DNA from 4 places in the Pantoea sp. C2G6 genome. Region 4 is predicted to be linked to each of the others. Evidence: predicted binding sites of a transcription regulator. Region 4 holds the regulator's gene; each other region holds the start of a gene.
What was found. Region 4 encodes PurR, which represses purine synthesis genes. Its sites were predicted from a motif close to CANGCAAACGTTTGCNTG; they were not measured.

Region 1: ACCW71_RS16090 (NCS2 family permease) is a predicted target of PurR. The motif match lies at 2,309-2,326, and genes of this name have one in related genera.
Region 2: serA (phosphoglycerate dehydrogenase) is a predicted target of PurR. The motif match lies at 1,718-1,735, and genes of this name have one in related genera.
Region 3: ACCW71_RS16805 (NCS2 family permease) is a predicted target of PurR. The motif match lies at 3,078-3,095, and genes of this name have one in related genera.

What each region holds. Positions count from the first base shown of each region.
Region 1 is NZ_JBGMNJ010000013.1:56,425-61,070, forward strand. Features, by position in the region: gene ACCW71_RS16070 (YjcB family protein) at 1-107, opposite strand, end outside; gene soxS (superoxide response transcriptional regulator SoxS) at 362-787, opposite strand; gene soxR (redox-sensitive transcriptional activator SoxR) at 888-1,373, shown strand; gene ACCW71_RS16085 (glutathione S-transferase family protein) at 1,413-2,078, shown strand; gene ACCW71_RS16090 (NCS2 family permease) at 2,426-3,775, shown strand; gene ACCW71_RS16095 (Na+/H+ antiporter) at 3,920-4,646, shown strand, end outside.
Region 2 is NZ_JBGMNJ010000002.1:486,607-491,252, forward strand. Features, by position in the region: gene ACCW71_RS05630 (LysR family transcriptional regulator ArgP) at 1-695, opposite strand, end outside; gene rpiA (ribose-5-phosphate isomerase RpiA) at 876-1,535, shown strand; gene serA (phosphoglycerate dehydrogenase) at 1,815-3,053, shown strand; gene ACCW71_RS05645 (5-formyltetrahydrofolate cyclo-ligase) at 3,122-3,715, opposite strand; RNA gene ssrS (6S RNA) at 3,802-3,985, opposite strand; gene zapA (cell division protein ZapA) at 4,025-4,354, opposite strand; gene ACCW71_RS05660 (YecA family protein) at 4,525-4,646, shown strand, end outside.
Region 3 is NZ_JBGMNJ010000014.1:90,576-95,221, reverse strand. Features, by position in the region: gene glyS (glycine--tRNA ligase subunit beta) at 1-208, opposite strand, end outside; gene glyQ (glycine--tRNA ligase subunit alpha) at 218-1,129, opposite strand; gene ACCW71_RS16815 (acyltransferase) at 1,349-2,344, shown strand; gene yieH (6-phosphogluconate phosphatase) at 2,354-3,013, opposite strand; gene ACCW71_RS16805 (NCS2 family permease) at 3,165-4,478, shown strand; gene ACCW71_RS16800 (4'-phosphopantetheinyl transferase family protein) at 4,513-4,646, opposite strand, start outside.
Region 4 is NZ_JBGMNJ010000001.1:530,113-534,758, forward strand. Features, by position in the region: gene cfa (cyclopropane fatty acyl phospholipid synthase) at 1-153, opposite strand, end outside; gene punC (purine nucleoside transporter PunC) at 459-1,661, opposite strand; gene punR (DNA-binding transcriptional activator PunR) at 1,768-2,673, shown strand; gene purR (HTH-type transcriptional repressor PurR) at 2,670-3,695, opposite strand; gene ACCW71_RS02565 (YnhF family membrane protein) at 3,978-4,067, shown strand; gene ACCW71_RS02570 (C40 family peptidase) at 4,120-4,646, opposite strand, start outside.

The DNA.
Region 1 (4,646 bases), on a different contig from region 4:
CGGCTCTCCTGGCGAAGTTTCGTTTTCAGGGTGCTGGCGAAAAACATCATCACTGCGCTCAGCAACTCCCAACGCATAACAAACAGACTGGCGGTTAACGTAGCCATCGGCCGGACCTCAATATCAGTAAGTATTCCTGACAAGCTGCGGACATCACCGGCGGCGCAAAAGTGTGTCAGGGAGTCCTTTTCCGCCGTCAACCCAGGTTCAAAGTGTGACTTGGGTCACATTATATCAGCGGTTTCTTAAATATTGAACAAAATTTGACTCTGGTATGGCAGATCGGGGCGGGGGAAGAGCTGAGCAGAAAGAAAAGCGGAGCATTCAGCCCGCTGCGCCCGCGAAGGGGCGCAGCTGACGTTTAACGGACCGGACAGCACTCGCCAGTGGTGCGCTGGGTGAAGCTGGCCATGCCGTCGCTGCGGCCATAGTTCAGCAGGCGAGGGCGCTGAATCGCCTGACGGCGCATGGCGTGACGGTAGGCGGTAGGCGTCTGGGAAAACTGACGACGGAACACGCGGGAGAAGGTCTGCTGCGAGTCATAGCCATACTGCATCGCAATATCAAACACCGGACGCTGCGTCTGGCAGAGCGCCTCCGCGGCCAGCGTCAGACGGCGCTCACGAATATATCCACCCAGCGTCTGTTTCGTCACGGTACGGAACATACGTTGCAGATGCCATTTCGAGTAGCCCGATTTGGCGGCCACCTCATCTATCGACAGGCTTTTATCGAGGTTCTCGTCAATCCAGTGCGTCAGGGAATGAATGATCTCTTCTTGCATCATGGCCTCATCCTTCTGGTGCTTAATCAGTGATAAAGGGAGTTTAGTCGTTTTGATGGAGAGCGAGTATAATTCCTCAAGTTAACTTGAGGTAAAGAGCCTGATGAAAAAAGAACGCAACTATCCCAAACCGGTGTTAACGCCGGGTGAAGTGGCGCGCCGCAGCGGTGTGGCGGTCTCGGCGCTGCACTTCTATGAAACCAAAGGGCTGATTTTCAGCAGCCGCAACAGCGGCAATCAGCGGCGTTACAGCCGTGACGTGCTGCGGCGCGTCGCCATTATCAAGATTGCCCAGCGTATTGGCATCCCGCTGGCAACGGTCAGCGAGAGCCTGGACCATATCCCGCCCAATAAGCGGATGTCGACGCTGGAGTGGGACGCGCTGACGCAGCACTGGCGCGAGGAGCTGGACAAGCGCATTGAAACCCTGACCCGCCTGCGCAATGACCTGGATGGCTGTATTGGCTGCGGCTGTTTGTCGATGCGCGACTGCCCGCTGCGCAATCCCGGCGACCGGCTGGGTCAGCAGGGTTCCGGCGCGGTGCTGCTCGACCCGGAACAGGACGATAAACATCCTGACGCGGAGTGACGTCTATACTGGAGGGAGGTTAAAACACAGGGAATCATGATGATCACCGTTCACCATCTTGAACAATCGCGCTCGCAGCGGGTGCTGTGGCTGCTGGAAGAGCTGGAAGTGCCGTACCAGATTAAGCGCTATCAGCGCGAACCGACCATGCTGGCACCGGAGGCGCTTAAAAAGGTCCATCCGCTGGGCAAATCCCCGGTGATCACCGACGGAAACCGGGTGGTGGCGGAGTCGGGTGCCATCCTCGAATACCTGGCAGAGAAATATGACCATGAATCGCGGCTGACCGTCACCGATGAAGAGGCGCGTTTGCAGTGTCGTTACTGGCTGCACTACGCCGAAGGGTCGCTGATGCCGCTGCTGGTGATGAAGCTGATCTTTGGTCAGATGGGCAAAGCGCCGGTGCCGTGGCTGCTGCGTCCGGTGGGGGCGGCATTTGGTAAAGGGGTGCAGAAAGCCTTTATCGATAAACAGCTGAAGCCCCATATGCAGATGATCGAACAGCATCTGGCGGCGAATCCGTGGTTTGCCGGTCAGCGCCTCACCATCGCCGATGTTCAGATGAGCTTCCCCCTGCTGGCGCTGGCGCGACGAGCCGGTTTAGCCCAGATGCCCGCCACGGAGCAGTGGCTGCAAACCGTGCAGCAGCGCGCCGCCTGGCAGCGGGCCATCGCCCAGGGCGGTGAAATTTCTCTGCCGGGTTAACGCTCTCTTCGTCCGGCGCACCCGGTTTTATCCCGGCTGCGCCGCTGTCCACTGCCGCAAAAATATCTGTGATTTCAGGACGCCAGCCCGGTTCCGCCGCCTCTGCCGTGGCCCGCGCCTGATCTTTATGCTGAATAATCTCCCTCTGACAGTTGAAAATGTGCCGGTAAAGGCCGGATAATCGTTTGCCTTTTTATCTGGCGGTCGATTGACGGCCAACTATCTGCGGCAAGGTAAACGTTTGCCTGGCGGCTTAGCCCGGCCAGTCCGTCACGTTTACCCGCTAATTCCAGGGAGCGCGAGGGCCGCAGCGCATTTCACACAACAAAAATTTTTGAGGCTCAACTATGTCAACTGAATCACGCCCGGCCAGTGGAAAACTGGACGCCTGGTTCTCCATATCCCTGCGTGGCAGCAGCGTGCGTCAGGAAATTCTGGCCGGACTCACCACCTTTCTGGCGATGGTCTACTCGGTGATCGTGGTGCCGGGGATGCTCGGCAAAGCGGGCTTTTCCCCCTCCGCGGTATTTGTCGCCACCTGTCTGGTCGCCAGCTTTGGCTCAATCATTATGGGGCTGTGGGCCAACCTGCCGATGGCGATTGGCTGCGCCATCTCGCTGACCGCCTTTACCGCGTTCAGCCTGGTGCTGGGTCAGCACATCAGCGTGCCAGTGGCGCTGGGGGCGGTGTTCCTGATGGGCCTGCTGTTTACCCTGATCTCGGTAACCGGCATACGCGCCTGGATCCTGCGTAACCTGCCGATGGGCGTGGCGCACGGCACCGGCGTCGGGATTGGCCTGTTTCTGCTGCTGATCGCGGCGGATGGCGTCGGCCTGGTGATAAAAAACCCGGCACCGGGTCTGCCGGTGGCGCTGGGTCACTTCACCACCTTCCCGGTGATGATGACGCTGCTGGGGCTGGCGGCGATTTTTGGCCTGGAGAAGCGGCGGGTGCCGGGCGGCATTCTGCTGACGATTATCGCGATTTCGCTGCTCGGGCTGATCTTCGATCCGGCGGTGACTTATCAGGGGCTGTTCGCGCTGCCGAGCCTGCGGGATGCTGGCGGTCAGTCGCTGCTGTTCAGCCTGGATATTGTGGGGGCGATGCAGCCGGTGGTGCTGCCAAGCGTGCTGGCGCTGGTGATGACGGCGGTGTTTGACGCCACCGGCACCATTCGCGCCGTGGCGGGTCAGGCGAACCTGCTGGATAAGCAGGGCCAGATTATCAACGGTGGCCGGGCGCTGACCACCGACTCCCTCAGCAGCCTGTTTGCCGGTCTGGTTGGCGCGTCGCCGGCGGCGGTCTATATCGAATCGGCGGCGGGAACCGCGGCGGGCGGTAAAACCGGTCTGACCGCGATTGTGGTCGGCCTGCTGTTTCTGCTGATCCTGTTTATGTCGCCGCTGGCTTATCTGGTGCCCGCCTACGCCACCGCACCAGCCCTGATGTATGTGGGGCTGCTGATGCTCAGCAACGTGGCGAAAATCGACTTTAATGATTTTGTCGATGCGATGTCGGGCCTGTTAACCGCGGTGATTATCGTGCTGACCTGTAACATTGTGACCGGCATTATGATCGGCTTCGCCAGCCTGGTGGTGGGGCGACTGTTTGCCGGTGAATGGCGTAAGCTCAATGTCGGCACCGTGGTGATTGCCGCTGCGCTGGTGGCGTTTTACGCCGGTGGCTGGGCGATCTGACTGTCTGACCGGGCGTGCCGCGGCGCGTCCGGTATTTTCCACTTTTTTCCCCGCGTCGCACGCGAAGCTGACCATCTTCCTGCCGGTTTGTTTTACACTTTAGCGCTCAGACAATGAGTGAAAGAAACGACGCCTAAGGAAAGCATGGAAATCTTTTTTACTATTCTCATCATGACGCTGGTCGTGTCGCTGTCAGGCGTCGCGGCTCGTATTCTGCCTTTTCAGATCCCCTTGCCGCTGGTCCAGATCGCCGCGGGTGCGATGATGGCCTGGCCAACTTTCGGTCTGCATGTTGATTTTGACCCGGAACTCTTTCTGGTGCTGTTTATTCCGCCGCTGCTGTTCGCCGATGGCTGGAAAACCCCCATCAGTGAGTTTCTGCATCATGGCCGGGAAATTATTGGCTTAGCGCTGGTGCTGGTGCTGATTACCGTGGTCGGCATCGGTTATCTGATCTACTGGATGGTGCCGGGCATTCCGCTGATCCCCGCCTTTGCGCTGGCGGCGGTGCTGTCGCCGACCGATGCGGTGGCGCTCTCCGGCATTGTGGGTGAAGGGCGCATTCCCAAGAAAATCATGTCGATTGTGCAGGGCGAAGCCCTGATGAACGACGCATCGGGCCTGGTGTCGCTGAAATTCGCCGTGGCCGTCGCGATGGGCACCATGGTGTTTACCTGGGGTGGCGCCACGGTTGAGTTCCTGAAAGTGGCGATTGGCGGCCTGATTGCCGGTGTGGCGGTCTGCTGGCTCTACGGTAAATCGCTGCGTCTGCTGAGCCGCTGGAGTGGTGACGATCCGGCCACCCAGACAGTGCTGTTGCTGCTGCTGCCGTTCGCCTCCTATCTGATTGCCGAACACCTGGGGGTGTCGG
Region 2 (4,646 bases), on a different contig from region 4:
CGCGCCATCTGCACAAAGGCTTCAGAAGAGTTCACGATATGGCAGGGCACGCTGCCAGGTGAGAGATCAAAATTCTGTTGCAGGAACGCCTGATGCATATCATCAAGGTGGTCAAAGGCCACCGCAGGCGCTTTCAGCAGGGCAGAGCGGGTGACGCCGTTGGGGAAAAAGCGATCGGCGAAGTCGCGCGACGCCACAAACAGATAGTCGAGCGCGCCGAGCTGATCCACCAGACAGCTTGGCAGCGGCTGAGGCTGAATACTCACCGCTCCCACCACTTCACCGCGCCGCAGACGTTCCTGGGTGCGGGTCTCATCTTCAACCTGTAAATTCAGGCGCACCGGCGAATCAGCCAGCACATCCTTGAGCGCCGGCAGCAGCCAGGTCGCCAGACTGTCGGCGTTAACCGCCAGCGAGAGCAGCAGCGGGGTGGTGCCGCTGTTCTCATCGCCCAGCCACTCCTCCTCCAGCAACTCCACCTGATGCAGCAACGCCAGCAGTTTCTGACCCTGTTCGGTCGGACGCGGCGGCACGGTGCGCACCAGCAGCGGCTGACCAAACAGGTTCTCCAGCTGCTTAATACGCTGTGAAACCGCCGACTGGGTGATACACAATTTTTGTGCGGCACGTTCAAATCCGCGTTCACGAATCACTGAATCCAGCGCCTGAAGCGTTCGATAATCCGGGCGTTTCATTGTTCTTCTCTCTCCTTCAGGGTGGACGTTACTATGCCACAAAAGTGTCACCGCGGAGGGCACTCCTTTTTTGTGGGCTGGCTTCCAAAGCGATAAATCGATGACGGTCAGCCGCGCATTTTCAGCGGGCCTTGTTTTATACTACGCGCACTTCGTTGTCGCACAGGTTTTAAACATACCATGACCCAGGATGAACTGAAAAAAGCCGTTGGCTGGGCTGCACTCGATTATGTGCAACCTGGAACCGTTGTTGGCGTGGGCACCGGATCGACCGCTGCTCACTTTATCGATGCGCTTGCCACGGTCAGGCACAAGATTGAGGGAACAGTCTCCAGCTCGGATGCGTCAACCCAGAAGCTGAAAAGCCTGGGCATTCAGGTGTTCGATCTTAACGAGATTGATGAGCTGTCGATCTATGTTGATGGTGCGGATGAGATCAACCCGCAGATGCAGATGATCAAAGGCGGCGGCGCGGCGCTGACGCGCGAGAAGATTGTGGCGGCGGTGGCGCAGACCTTTATCTGTATCGCAGACGCCTCAAAAGAGGTCGACGTGCTGGGACGTTTCCCGCTGCCGGTTGAGGTGATCCCGATGGCGCGCAGTTATGTGGCGCGTGAGCTGGTCAAAATGGGCGGCCTGCCTGAGTATCGTCAGAATGTGGTCACGGATAACGGCAACGTCATCCTGGATGTCTACAACCTGCGAATTCTCGATCCCATTGAGCTGGAAAAAACCATTAACGCCTTGCCGGGCGTGGTCACCGTCGGTCTGTTTGCGGCACGCGGTGCCGATATTGCCCTGATTGGCGGACCGGATGGGGTTAAAACCATCAAAAAATGATCTGTCCGGCGTCGCCCGGACGCCGGTTATTTTTACCTGCAAATCATCTTTTCTCCGCGGGGTGAAATTTGGTGACTTATGTCACATAAGCGTCATCCACCTCCGGTTCGTTCTTCCATCATCACCGACCTCATGATTTTGTCCGGCAATGTGCGGTTGCCAGGCTGTGGCGTGCTGGCAGCCGGGCAATCGTTTGTATTGCCCGACGCGAATTTTTTGATATTTTGACAGAAGGCTGGCTTATGGTACTCCTCATTGAATGCTGAATAGGATTGGGAAATGGCAAAGGTATCACTGGAAAAAGATAAGATTAAGTTCCTGCTGGTGGAAGGTGTCCATCAGAGCGCGCTGGAGAACCTGCGGGCTGCGGGCTACACCAACATCGAATTCCACAAAGGCGCGCTGGACTCCGATGCGTTAAAAGCATCGATCCGCGATGCCCACTTTATCGGTATCCGTTCCCGCTCCCAGCTCACTGAGGAGATTTTCGCGGCGGCTGAGAAGCTGGTCGCCGTTGGCTGTTTCTGTATCGGTACCAACCAGGTCGATCTCCAGGCGGCAGCGCGCCGCGGTATTCCGGTGTTCAACGCGCCGTTCTCGAATACCCGCTCGGTGGCGGAACTGGTGATTGGTGAGATGCTACTGATGCTGCGCGGCATCCCGGAAGCCAACGCCAAAGCACACCGCGGCATCTGGAACAAGAACGCCAAAGGCTCGTTTGAAGCGCGTGGTAAAAAACTCGGCATCATCGGTTATGGCCATATCGGGATGCAGCTGGGCGTGCTGGCAGAGAGCCTGGGGATGCATGTTTTCTTTTACGATATTGAAAACAAGCTGCCGCTGGGTAACGCCACCCAGGTTCGCCATCTGGCCGACCTGCTCAATATGAGCGACGTTGTCAGCCTGCACGTGCCGGAAACCGTGTCGACGCAGGATATGATCGGTGCGGAGCAGCTGGCGCAGATGAAGCCTGGCGCGCTACTGATTAACGCCTCGCGCGGTACGGTGGTGGATATTCCGGCATTGTGTGAGGCGCTGGCCAGCAAGCAGGTGGGCGGCGCGGCTATCGACGTCTTCCCGGTCGAGCCAGCCACCAACAGCGATCCCTTTATCTCTCCGCTGAGCGAGTTCGATAACGTGATCCTGACACCGCACATTGGCGGCTCGACGGAAGAAGCGCAGGAGAACATCGGTATTGAAGTGGCAGGCAAGCTGGCGAAATACTCCGATAACGGTTCAACACTCTCCGCGGTTAACTTCCCGGAAGTATCACTGCCGATCCATGGTGCCAGCGCCAGTCGTCTGCTGCACATCCACGAAAACCGTCCTGGCGTGCTGACCGCCATTAACCAGATTTTCGCCGAGCAGGGCATCAACATTGCCGCTCAGTATCTGCAAACCTCGCCGTTTATGGGCTATGTGGTTATCGACATTGATGCTGAGCCGGAAGTGGCTGACAAAGCCTTGCAGCTGATGAAGGCGATTCCGGGCACCATCCGCGCCCGCCTGCTTTACTAAGCGATATCTACCGCAGGTGGCGCTGATAGCACCCCCTGCGGTGGCTGCAAAGTCTCCGATCTGCTCTTCTACTCCCACTGCCAGAGTCTGGACGGCGTCAGTACCGCCGGCAAAGGCACATCCCACTCAGCCACCGGCAGGCTCTCCACCCGCTGACAATCATGCGCCAGACCCACCGGCAGAAAACCGTGCTGCCGCCAGTTATGCAGTGTGCGATCGTAGAAGCCACCGCCCATTCCCAGCCGTTGTCCCTGCTGATCAAAGGCCACCAGTGGCACCATCATCACATCCAGCTGATCCAGGGTGATCAATTGCCGGATGTCCAGCGGTGGCTCAGGAATACGCAGTTTATTGCGCACCAGTTGGGTGTCGGGAGAGTAGCGCAGGAACAGCAGATTACCGGGTGAGAAGGGGTGTAAAACCGGCAGAAAGATCGTTTTTTTCTGATGCCAGAGTCGGGCGATCAGCGGGCGGGTATTGAGTTCACCATCAACCGACAGAAACAGCGCGATGTTATCGGCCGCCGCCAGCGGGGCGTAATTGAGAGCGTGTTCAGCGAGTTGTTCTGCCGCCAGCGCCTGCTGCTCATCGGTTAAGGCCCGACGCAGATGGCGCACATGCTGGCGTATCGCCTGACGTTGTGTCATTGAAGGTTCAGACATGATTTCCCCGCCCGATAAGTCGCCTGGCAGCCACTATAACATGTCGATCAGGGGAAAAAAGCAGGACTACCAGAACTACAGGAAGGGAGATCTCCGAGATGCCGCCGTAGGCTGTAACCCTTGAACCCTTGGTTCAAGGTGAACATGCCGTCACAACCATCAGGCTTCTCGGACGAACCGAGCATGCTCACAGGTTGTGGAGCGTCACATTCTGTTTTTTTGAAATATCGGCTCAGGGGACTGGCCCACATGCAAACATCTCAGAGAAAATTTACCTCACCGTTACCGTGACAAAGTAACCATGAAGTTTTATTCGAACTTCGCACCCTCACGTTCAGAGATGCGACCCTGCTCAACCAGTGCCTGTTCAATCGTCTGCTGCAACATACGGATACGCTGTTCCATATTAGCAGCATAATCGCGCGTTTTCACTTTCTCTTGCGCCAGCTCATGGCAGACGTTTAACGCGGCGATGAACACCAGTTGTTCTGTATTTGTGACTCTAGTGCGAACTTTTAGATCTTGCAACCGTTGATTGAGATCTTCAGCCGCGTTATTGAGCGCATCTTGCTGCTCTGGCGGACAATTCACTCTCAACGAACGACCAAAAATTTGTAAATCTACCGGTTGTGCAGACATGCCACCTTCCTGACTGATTACTTCGCTCGCAACTCCCTTAGCAGTCAATGGCTTGGGAGGCGGGCAACTATATAGACCCACGAAATAAGATACAACCCCTTTTCTGGAAACCTTGAGGCAGCTAGTGGTAGCATAACACGAACTTATTCTGCCAACGACGATGAAAACTTATGTCCTTACAGAACGCAACCCCCGATTACAACGCGCTGGCGGCGGTGCTCTTACAGCAGGGCACAGGAATGACGCCCGCGGAAATGCATGGTCTGCTGAGCGGTATTCTCTGCGGCGGCAA
Region 3 (4,646 bases), on a different contig from region 4:
CTTCTCTGTCAGGTTGTGAGGCGCTCAGGTTCGCTACTTTCAGCGCCAGACGACGCGGGGCGGCAAACCAGCTGACCTCGCCGTGGCTCAGGTTGGCGGCATCCAGTTCAGCCGTTACCTGCGCGGCAAAGGCTTCCGCCAGGCTACGCAGGGCTTTTGGTGGCAGCTCTTCGGTGCCGATCTCCACCAGGAAAGTTTGTTCAGTCATGGCTGCCTCTTACTTTTTGTTATTGCACATCGGGAAGCCCAGTGCCTCGCGAGAGGCGTAGTAAGCTTCAGCCACGGCTTTGGTCAGAGTACGAATGCGCAGAATATAGCGCTGACGCTCCGTTACCGAGATCGCTTTACGGGCATCCAGCAGGTTAAAGCTGTGCGCCGCTTTCAGAATGCGTTCATAGGCGGGCAGTGGCAGCGGTTTTTCCAGCGCCAGCAGATGCTGTGCTTCTTTCTCGTACTGCTCAAAGCAGGTAAAGAGGAAGTCGACGTCGGCGTATTCGAAGTTATAGGTGGACTGCTCCACTTCGTTCTGATGGAAGACGTCGCCGTAGGTGGTTTTACCCAGCGGGCCGTCGCTCCAGACCAGATCGTAGACGCTGTCGACGCCCTGGATATACATCGCCAGACGCTCCAGACCGTAGGTGATCTCGCCAGTCACCGGCTTACATTCCAGGCCGCCCACCTGCTGGAAGTAGGTGAACTGCGTCACTTCCATGCCGTTGAGCCACACTTCCCAGCCGAGTCCCCAGGCACCCAGCGTCGGGTTTTCCCAGTTATCTTCCACAAAGCGAATATCATGCACCGTCGGGTCCATGCCCAGCTCTTTCAGTGAGCCGAGATAGAGCTCCTGAATGTTGTCTGGTGAGGGTTTGATGATCACCTGGAACTGGTAATAGTGTTGCAGACGGTTCGGGTTTTCACCGTAGCGACCGTCGGTAGGACGGCGTGATGGCTGCACGTAGGCAGCGGCGATCGGCTCCGGGCCGAGTGCCCGCAGGCAGGTCATCGGATGTGAAGTGCCAGCGCCCACTTCCATGTCCAGCGGTTGGACAATGGTGCAGCCCTGACGCGCCCAGTAATCCTGCAAGGTCAGGATCAGGCCCTGAAAGGTCTTGGTATCAAACTTTTGCATGTTGAGTGTGCACGCGCTTCGGTTAGATTAAAAAAAGAGGCCGACAGTATACCCTTTGACCGCGCGATGTGCAGCCGTAAATCCCAGCCGCGACCGGCGCGTTTCGCGGTGGTGCAGGGCGCTGACGTACAGATGGCTCCGAATCCTGCGGGCGGTGGTTGTTGCTGCCGTCGCCTTTGACTACCCTTTTGCGCACGAAGCGATGCGCAAGAGGACGCCATGCCGCAAAAGATTTACTGGATCGATAATTTACGCGCGGTCGCCTGCCTGATGGTGATCGTCATCCACACCACCACCTGGTATATCACCGGACCGATGGCGGTGACCGGTGCCGCCTGGGATGTGGCTAACCTGCTGAACTCCGCGTCGCGCGTCTGCGTGCCGCTGTTTTTTATGATCTCCGGCTACCTCTTTTTTGGTGAGCGCAGCGCTCAGCCGCGCCATATGCTCCGGCTGGTGCTCTGCCTGCTGTTCTACAGCGCGGTGTCGCTGGCCTACATCACCTGGCTGACGCCAATCAGCGAAGGGCGCTCGATTCTGAAGATGTTGCAGAAGCCGGTGTTTTATCACCTGTGGTTCTTCTTTGCGCTGATCGGCATCTATCTGTTTTCGCCGCTGATTCAGGTGAAAACGGTGCAGGCGCGTTATGTGGCGCTGCTGGTGCTGGTGCTGGTGGTGCTCGCCAATCCGAACACCGTCAGCCAGTCGCTGGGGCCGTTTCACTTTCTGCCGGTGAATCTCTATGTCAGCGGCGACAGCATCTACTACTTGCTCTACGCGCTGCTGGGACGGGCGATTGGCACCATGGAGACGGCGAAGCGCGGCCTGACGCCGCTGGCCGCCGGGCTGTTTATCGCCTGTGTAATTGGCATCACGCTGGGGACGAAAAAGGCGCTGATCGTCAACGGAGCCTTTAACGATACCTGGTATCTCTACTGCGGGCCGCTGGTGTTTATCGCGGCGATCAGCCTGCTGCTGGTGTTTAAAAACGCGCTGAACCAGCGCACGCTGCCCGGTTTAGCGCTGATTGCCCGCTATTCCCTGCCGATCTACGGCTTCCACGCGCTGTTTATCCACTATCTGCGCACCCATCACTACGATGACATGTCGCGGCCGTGGCTCGACCTGCCCTGGGTCTTTGGCCTGACGCTGGGCGGCAGTCTGCTGCTGGCGATAGCGCTGAAACGCATCGATAAACGTCACTTCGTCAGCTGACCGGCGGTGCTACACCAGCTGCCAGCCGCGGGCGCGCCACAGCGCGGGCAGTTCCGCCATGTTGTCGAATCGCGTGACCAGCGGATGATCGAGTTCGGGGTTATGCGCATCGGCGCAGTAGTAGAACACCGGGATTCCGGCGGCGATCCCGGCGCGGGCGCCCGCTTCAGAATCATCCACCAGAATACAGCGCTCAATCGGCACCTGCATCTGTTCCGCCGCGTGATACATCAGCTCCGGATCGGGCTTCCAGTGCAGAATGTCATAGCCGCTGTAGAGGCGATCGGCAAACAGCGGCAGCATGCCGGTTAAGCCCAGCGAGTGCTGCATCTTTTTCACCGTACCGTTCGACACCACGCACATCGGCACCCTGATCTGCTCCACCAGCGCTTTCGCACCGGCAATCGGCTGCAACTGTTCATCGAACAGACGCGCCACCTCGGCCCGATAGGCGGTTTCCACCTCTTCCATCGGCAATGTAACCTGGTGCGCCTCACCGACATCACGAATGATGTCGTAGAGTTTGACGCCTTTGTACTGCTCAAACATCTGTTGCAGCGACAGCTCAAGGCCGTAACGGGCGAAGGTGTTGACATAGGCCTGGGTGCAGAGCAGTTCACTGTCCACCAGCGTGCCATCGCAATCAAAAAAGACACATTCTACTGACATCAGACTCTTTCCTTTGCATGAAGGGGCGCTCCACACTCTACCGCACTGAGCGCAGATTGCGAGAGTGGCAAACGGTTGCGAAAAATCATTGTATTGGCCCGATAAAATCGCCAGGATACGCGCCGATGATTTTTTCTTCTGGATGGATGGCATGAGCAAGCAAGGCCTTTTGCAGCGCATCTTCAGGCTGCATGAACATGGCACCACGGTGCGTACCGAAGTGATCGCGGGTATCACCACTTTTCTGACGATGGTCTATATCGTCTTCGTCAATCCGCAGATCCTCGGCGTGGCCGGGATGGATACCCAGGCCGTGTTTGTCACCACCTGCCTGATTGCCGCGTTCGGCAGTATTCTGATGGGGCTGTTCGCCAATCTGCCGGTGGCGCTGGCGCCAGCAATGGGGCTGAACGCCTTTTTCGCCTTTGTGGTGGTCGGGGCGATGGGCTACTCCTGGCAGGTCGGGATGGGCGCAATCTTCTGGGGCGCGGTAGGGCTGCTGATCCTGACGCTGCTGCGGGTTCGCTACTGGATGATAGCCAATATTCCCGTCAGCCTGCGCGTGGGTATTACCGCCGGTATCGGGCTGTTTATCGCCATGATGGGGCTGAAAAACGCCGGTATCATCGTGCCGAATCCCGATACGCTGGTGGCGGTGGGCAATCTGACCTCACACAGCGTGCTGCTGGGCGCGCTGGGCTTCTTTATTATCGCCATTCTGGCATCGCGTAATATCCACGCCGCCGTGCTGATCTCGATGGTGATCACCACCGCCATCGGCTGGATGCTGGGCGACGTGAAGTTTGTCGGCCTGTTCTCGGCCCCGCCCGCGATTACGTCGGTGGTCGGCCAGGTGGATATTAAAGGCGCGTTTAACATCGGTATGGCTGGGGTGATCTTCTCCTTTATGCTGGTCAATCTGTTCGACTCCTCCGGCACGCTGATCGGCGTCACCGACAAAGCGGGCCTGACCGACGAGACCGGCACCTTTCCGCGCATGCAGCAGGCGCTCTATGTCGACAGTATCAGTTCGGTGAGTGGTGCGCTGGCGGGTACCTCGTCAGTAACCGCCTATATTGAGAGCACCTCCGGCGTGGCGATCGGCGGTCGTACCGGCCTGATGGCGGTAGTGACCGGCCTGCTGTTCCTGCTGGTGATGTTCCTGTCACCGCTGGCGGCGATGGTGCCCGCCTACGCCGCCGCGGGCGCGCTGATCTATGTTGGGGTATTAATGACCGCCAGCCTGTCGCGCGTGCACTGGGATGACTTAACCGAAGCGGTGCCTGCTTTTGTTACCGCTGCGATGATGCCGTTCAGTTTCTCGATCACCGAAGGGATTGCGCTGGGTTTTATCGCTTACTGCGTGATGAAGCTGGGCACCGGACGCTGGCGTGAAATCAGCCCGTGCGTGGTGATTGTCGCCCTGCTGTTTGTGCTGAAGATTGTTTTTATCGACGCGCATTAATACAGAGCGCCGCAGCCCACCGGCTGCGGCGTTTTCAGACTTCAGGATGCGCGCTGCGTTCAGCGGGCAGGCTGGTCAGCCGCAGGGCGTGTGGCCCGACATCCGATTTCCCCATCTCCACTTCGCGTAGTGCGCGCCACTGTAGCGTATTGTCCATTTCCCACAGAT
Region 4 (4,646 bases):
CAGAACACGTTTAAAGAAACCAGGATGATTAATCTGAATGTCCCAGGGACGTGAACCATTGATGTCAATATCCGCTTTTTCCAGCAGTTCATGAACGATACGGTACCAATGGTTCTCTTCAAGGATCACTTCTTCTGCATAGGATGAACTCATAGCTTTTCCACCACCTGTCCAATCGGAGCCTGAAAAAAGAGTAGTCAATTTCTTCAGGAGTTGAGAAAAGTCACGGATGACTCCGCACACCGGTTATGTGTGATACAGAGGACTGGCACTCCCTGAACAGGGCTGGCACGGCAGGAATAACGCGCACGAAGACCTTCCCGGTAACAGGTTACCAATCGGTTTGTTTCGTTATTATTTTATTGATTTATAGCAGGTTATTGACCTGGATGATTATATGATCACCCAAGTCAATATTCAATGACTTATTGTTAGGCTGCTAACTAAAGATCATTGTTTCAGTGATTATCCTGGCAGTCAGGTAGCGGAGAGGCAACAGCAGATCGTGCGCTTGCCCTGCGCTGCATCAGGTAACCGCTCAGGGCGAGCAGGATGGTCACCGTCATCATCAGCGTGGTGGTGAAGAGCGCCTGAGTTAATCCGGCCGAAACCGCCAGGCTGGCGGCGAAGCAGAGTCCTAACTGCAAAGTGTTCTGTAGCGCAGCCGCTTTACCGGTGGCGTGCGGGAAAGGCATCAGTGCGCCGGAGACCACAATCGGATAGATCGCGCCATTGGCCAGCGCCATGCCGCAGAACGGCACCATCAGGCCGATCAGCGTCGCAGTGCCAGAGAGCGCGACACCAAACAGCGCCAGAATACTCAGGCTGTAGAGCAGCAGCAGCCAGGGCAGCAGCTGTGCGCCACTAAAACGGTTAAGCAGGGCACGACAGCCAAAACCGCCAATCAGGAAAGCCAGCGTCTGGGGCAGATAGCTCAGCCCGATGTCGGCTGGCGAGAGCCCCAGATCGGCCAGAATAAAGGGCGAACCGGTCAGCCAGGCAAAAAAGCTGGCGGAACAGGCGGAATAGATCAGAACGTTACCGCTGTAAATCCGGGATTTCACCAGCGAGAGAAAACCTGGCTGCGCACCTTTGTCAGCGGCCACCGGACGCGCACCCGGCAGACGCAACGTGGTCAGAATCAGCGCGACCGCAGTCAGGGTCAGCACCAGGAAAATGGAGCGCCAGTGGAAATGGCCAATCAGCCAGGCACCCAGCAGCGGGGCCAGCGCGGGGGAGAGCGCAACCAGCGGCATGATGGTGGCGAACACTTTATTGGCGCGCGCCGCCGGATAGCGATCGACCACCAGCGCCTGCCAGCTTACGGCGGCGGCGCAGACGCCAATCGCCTGCGCAAAACGCAGCAGCAGCATCAGATAGATATTACTCACCCACAGCATCCCGGCGCAGCCGACAGCAAACAGCGTCAGCCCGGCCAGCAGCACCGGCTTGCGCCCGATGCGATCGGAGAGCGGCCCCCAGAAGAGCTGACCGCAGGCAAAGCCCGCCAGGAACAGGCTCAGGCTGGCGCTGATCAGACCCGGCGAGCTGTTAAAGGTCTGCTGCATCGCACCGAAGGCGGGCAGGTACATATCAGTGGCTAAAAAGCCCAGCATGCTCAGCAGAGCAAGATAGGGCATAAATCCTTTGGTCGGTAACATGTGCTTCTCATTTTGCAGGATAAACGCGGCAGAGTGTAAAAGGTGCGTTTGCGGCTGTGAAACGCTAATATTTGCCGATTGCTGTTAAAATTTTTGAAGGCAGATTATGTGGTCGGAATATGCATTAGAGGTGGTTGACGCAGTGGCGCGCGGTGGCAGTTTCAGCGCGGCGGCGCAGGAGCTGCATCGCGTCCCTTCTGCCATCAGCTATACGGTGCGCCAGCTGGAGACCTGGCTGGCGGTGCCGCTGTTTGAACGCCAGCATCGGGAGGTGGTATTAACGCCTGCGGGCGAGCATTTTGTCCGTGAAGGGCGCAGCGTCATCAAAAAAATGCTCGCCACACGCCGACAGTGTCAGCAGCTGGCTAACGGCTGGCGCGGCCAGTTAAGCCTGGCGATTGACTGCATCGTGAAACCCGAGCGGACCCGGCAACTGGTGAAAGATTTTTATCGCCATTTCCCCGATATGGAGCTGCACATCAGCTATGAAGTGTTTAACGGCGTCTGGGATGCGCTGGCGGATGGCCGGGTTGAAGTGGCGATTGGCGCGACCCAGGCGATCCCGGTTGGCGGACGTTTCGCCTTCCGCGATATGGGGAAGCTCAACTGGCGCTGCGTGGTTGCGCATCATCATCCGCTGACGCAGGCCAGCCAGATCGATGAAGATACGCTGCGCAGCTGGCCGTCGCTGGTGCTGGAGGATACCTCCCGCGCGCTGCCGCGCCGGATGACATGGACGCTGGATAACCAGCGCCGGCTGGTGGTACCGGAATGGCAGACCGGGCTGGACTGTTTGCTGGCGGGATTGTGCGTCGCGATGGTGCCAGGTCATCTGGCGAAACCGCTGCTCGACAGCGGCGATCTGGTTGAGCTGACGCTGCCGGTGGCCTTTCCTGACAGCCCCTGCTGCGTCAGCTGGGCGGAAGATCGCGCATCCCCGGCAACCGCCTGGCTGCTGAACTACCTGGGTGATGCGCAGACGCTTAATCAGGAGTGGCTGAGCGAGGATTAACGGCGATAGTCGCGGAACGGACCATCCGCGACCGAACGGCGTTCAATCAGGGTAGGGTGCACTTCAATCGTCTGTGACACTTCGCGTTTGCTGGTGATACGGTCCAGCAGCATATCCAGCGCTTTCTCACCCAGCTGGGCTTTCGGCTGATGGACGGTGGTCAGGGCCGGGGCGAAATAGCGCGCGTTGCGCACATTGTCATAGCCGATCACCGAAATATCCTGCGGCACCCGCAGGCCCATCTCGTCGGCGGCACAAATCGCGCCCATCGCCATAATGTCGCCGCCACAGAACACCGCGGTCGGACGCTGTTTCTGCGACAGAATCTGCTGCATCGCCTGATAACCCGACTCCGGCTCAAAGTCACCCTGCACGATCCATTCGGGACGCGGCTGAATCCCCGCTTCTTCCAGCGCTTTCAGAAAACCGGCATGGCGTCCGCCGCCGGTGTTACGCTCCATCTGACCGGGGATAGCACCAATATCGCGGTGGCCGCGCTCAATCAGATAACGGCCGGCCAGATAGCCGCCCTGGAAGGCATTATCCAGCACGGTGTCGGTAAAGTCGGCGCGTGACTCGCCCCAGTCCATCACCACCATCGGAATATTACGGTTCTCTTCCAGCATCTTCAGCAGATCGTCCGGGTATTCAGAGCACATCACCAGCAGGCCATCGACGCGCTTCTGCGCCATCATGCTGAGGTAAGCGCGCTGTTTTTGCAGATCGTTATGGGCATTGCCGAGGATCAGGGTGTAGCCCTTGTCAAAGCAGTGATTCTCCACGGCTTCGATAATTTCAGCGAAATAGGGCGCTTCGCTGGAGGTGGCAAGCAGGCCCAGCGTTTTGGTGTGATTCACCTTCAGGCTGCGCGCCACGGCGCTGGGTGAGTAGTGCAGCTCCTGAATCGCCTGCCAGACCGCGTTGCGCGTCTCTTCCGCCACAAAGCGCGTTTTATTAATGACGTGCGAAACGGTGGTCGTTGAGACGCCGGCGCGTTTTGCCACATCTTTGATTGTTGCCATGAAAATCGGACTCCAGTGCTTATCTAACTCGCTGATAAGCGTAATGTTAAACGTTTGCGTCTGCCCAGGGGGTTTTCCTGCAATCATGCCTCTTTTCTGGCCGGTAAACAGGCGTCTGGCGGGTAAATAGCGCCTGGAAAAGCGAGCAAACGGAATCGGGGTTGCGCGCGTTGCGCAACAAAGGCGGGATTCTAACAAGGCTGACCGGATAAAACGAGATTTTTACCGGTCCCTGTGGGAAAATGCTATATCCCTACATACTGTGTGACTAAGGAGTAATCAATGAGTACCGATCTTAAACTGGCGTTGATGACCACCGTCGGCTGCCTGCTGATGATTGTAGCCTTTAGTTTTACCGCTATTCTGCACTGATAAAAAAAGCCGGGGTTTTCACCCCGGCTCTCTTTTCTGGCTGTTTATCCACTCAGCGAATGGTTTTTGGCGTCATCACCCGACGGGCACCAATGTAGTGGCGCTGCCAGTAATCTTCCCCTAACGCGCTAATCTGAATATCTTTGCCGGTACGAGGCGACTGGATAAATTTGCCGTTACCCAGGTAAACGCCGACGTGGTCAGCGGTACCGCGACCGTTAATGCGGAAGAAAACCAGATCCCCTTTTTCCAGCGATTCGCGCTTAATCGGTGCGGCGTCACGCAGGTGATACATTTCATTGGCGGTGCGCGGGATCTTAAACTTCACCAGATCTTTATAGGCGTACCAGACCAGGCCGCTGCAATCAAAGCCGGTATGCGGGGAGGTGCCGCCCCACTGATAGGGTTTACCCAGCTGACCCATCAGCTTGGTCATCGCCGTTTCGCGCGCCTTCTGATAGCGCTGACGGTGCGATTTATTCATTTTGATGGTGCCGGTTTCCGCGCTGTTGAGGTCGGCGGTTTTCAGCGGACGCTGGTGGCCATAGCGTTTCTTGTTCTTTGTGCTGCTGGCGGTTT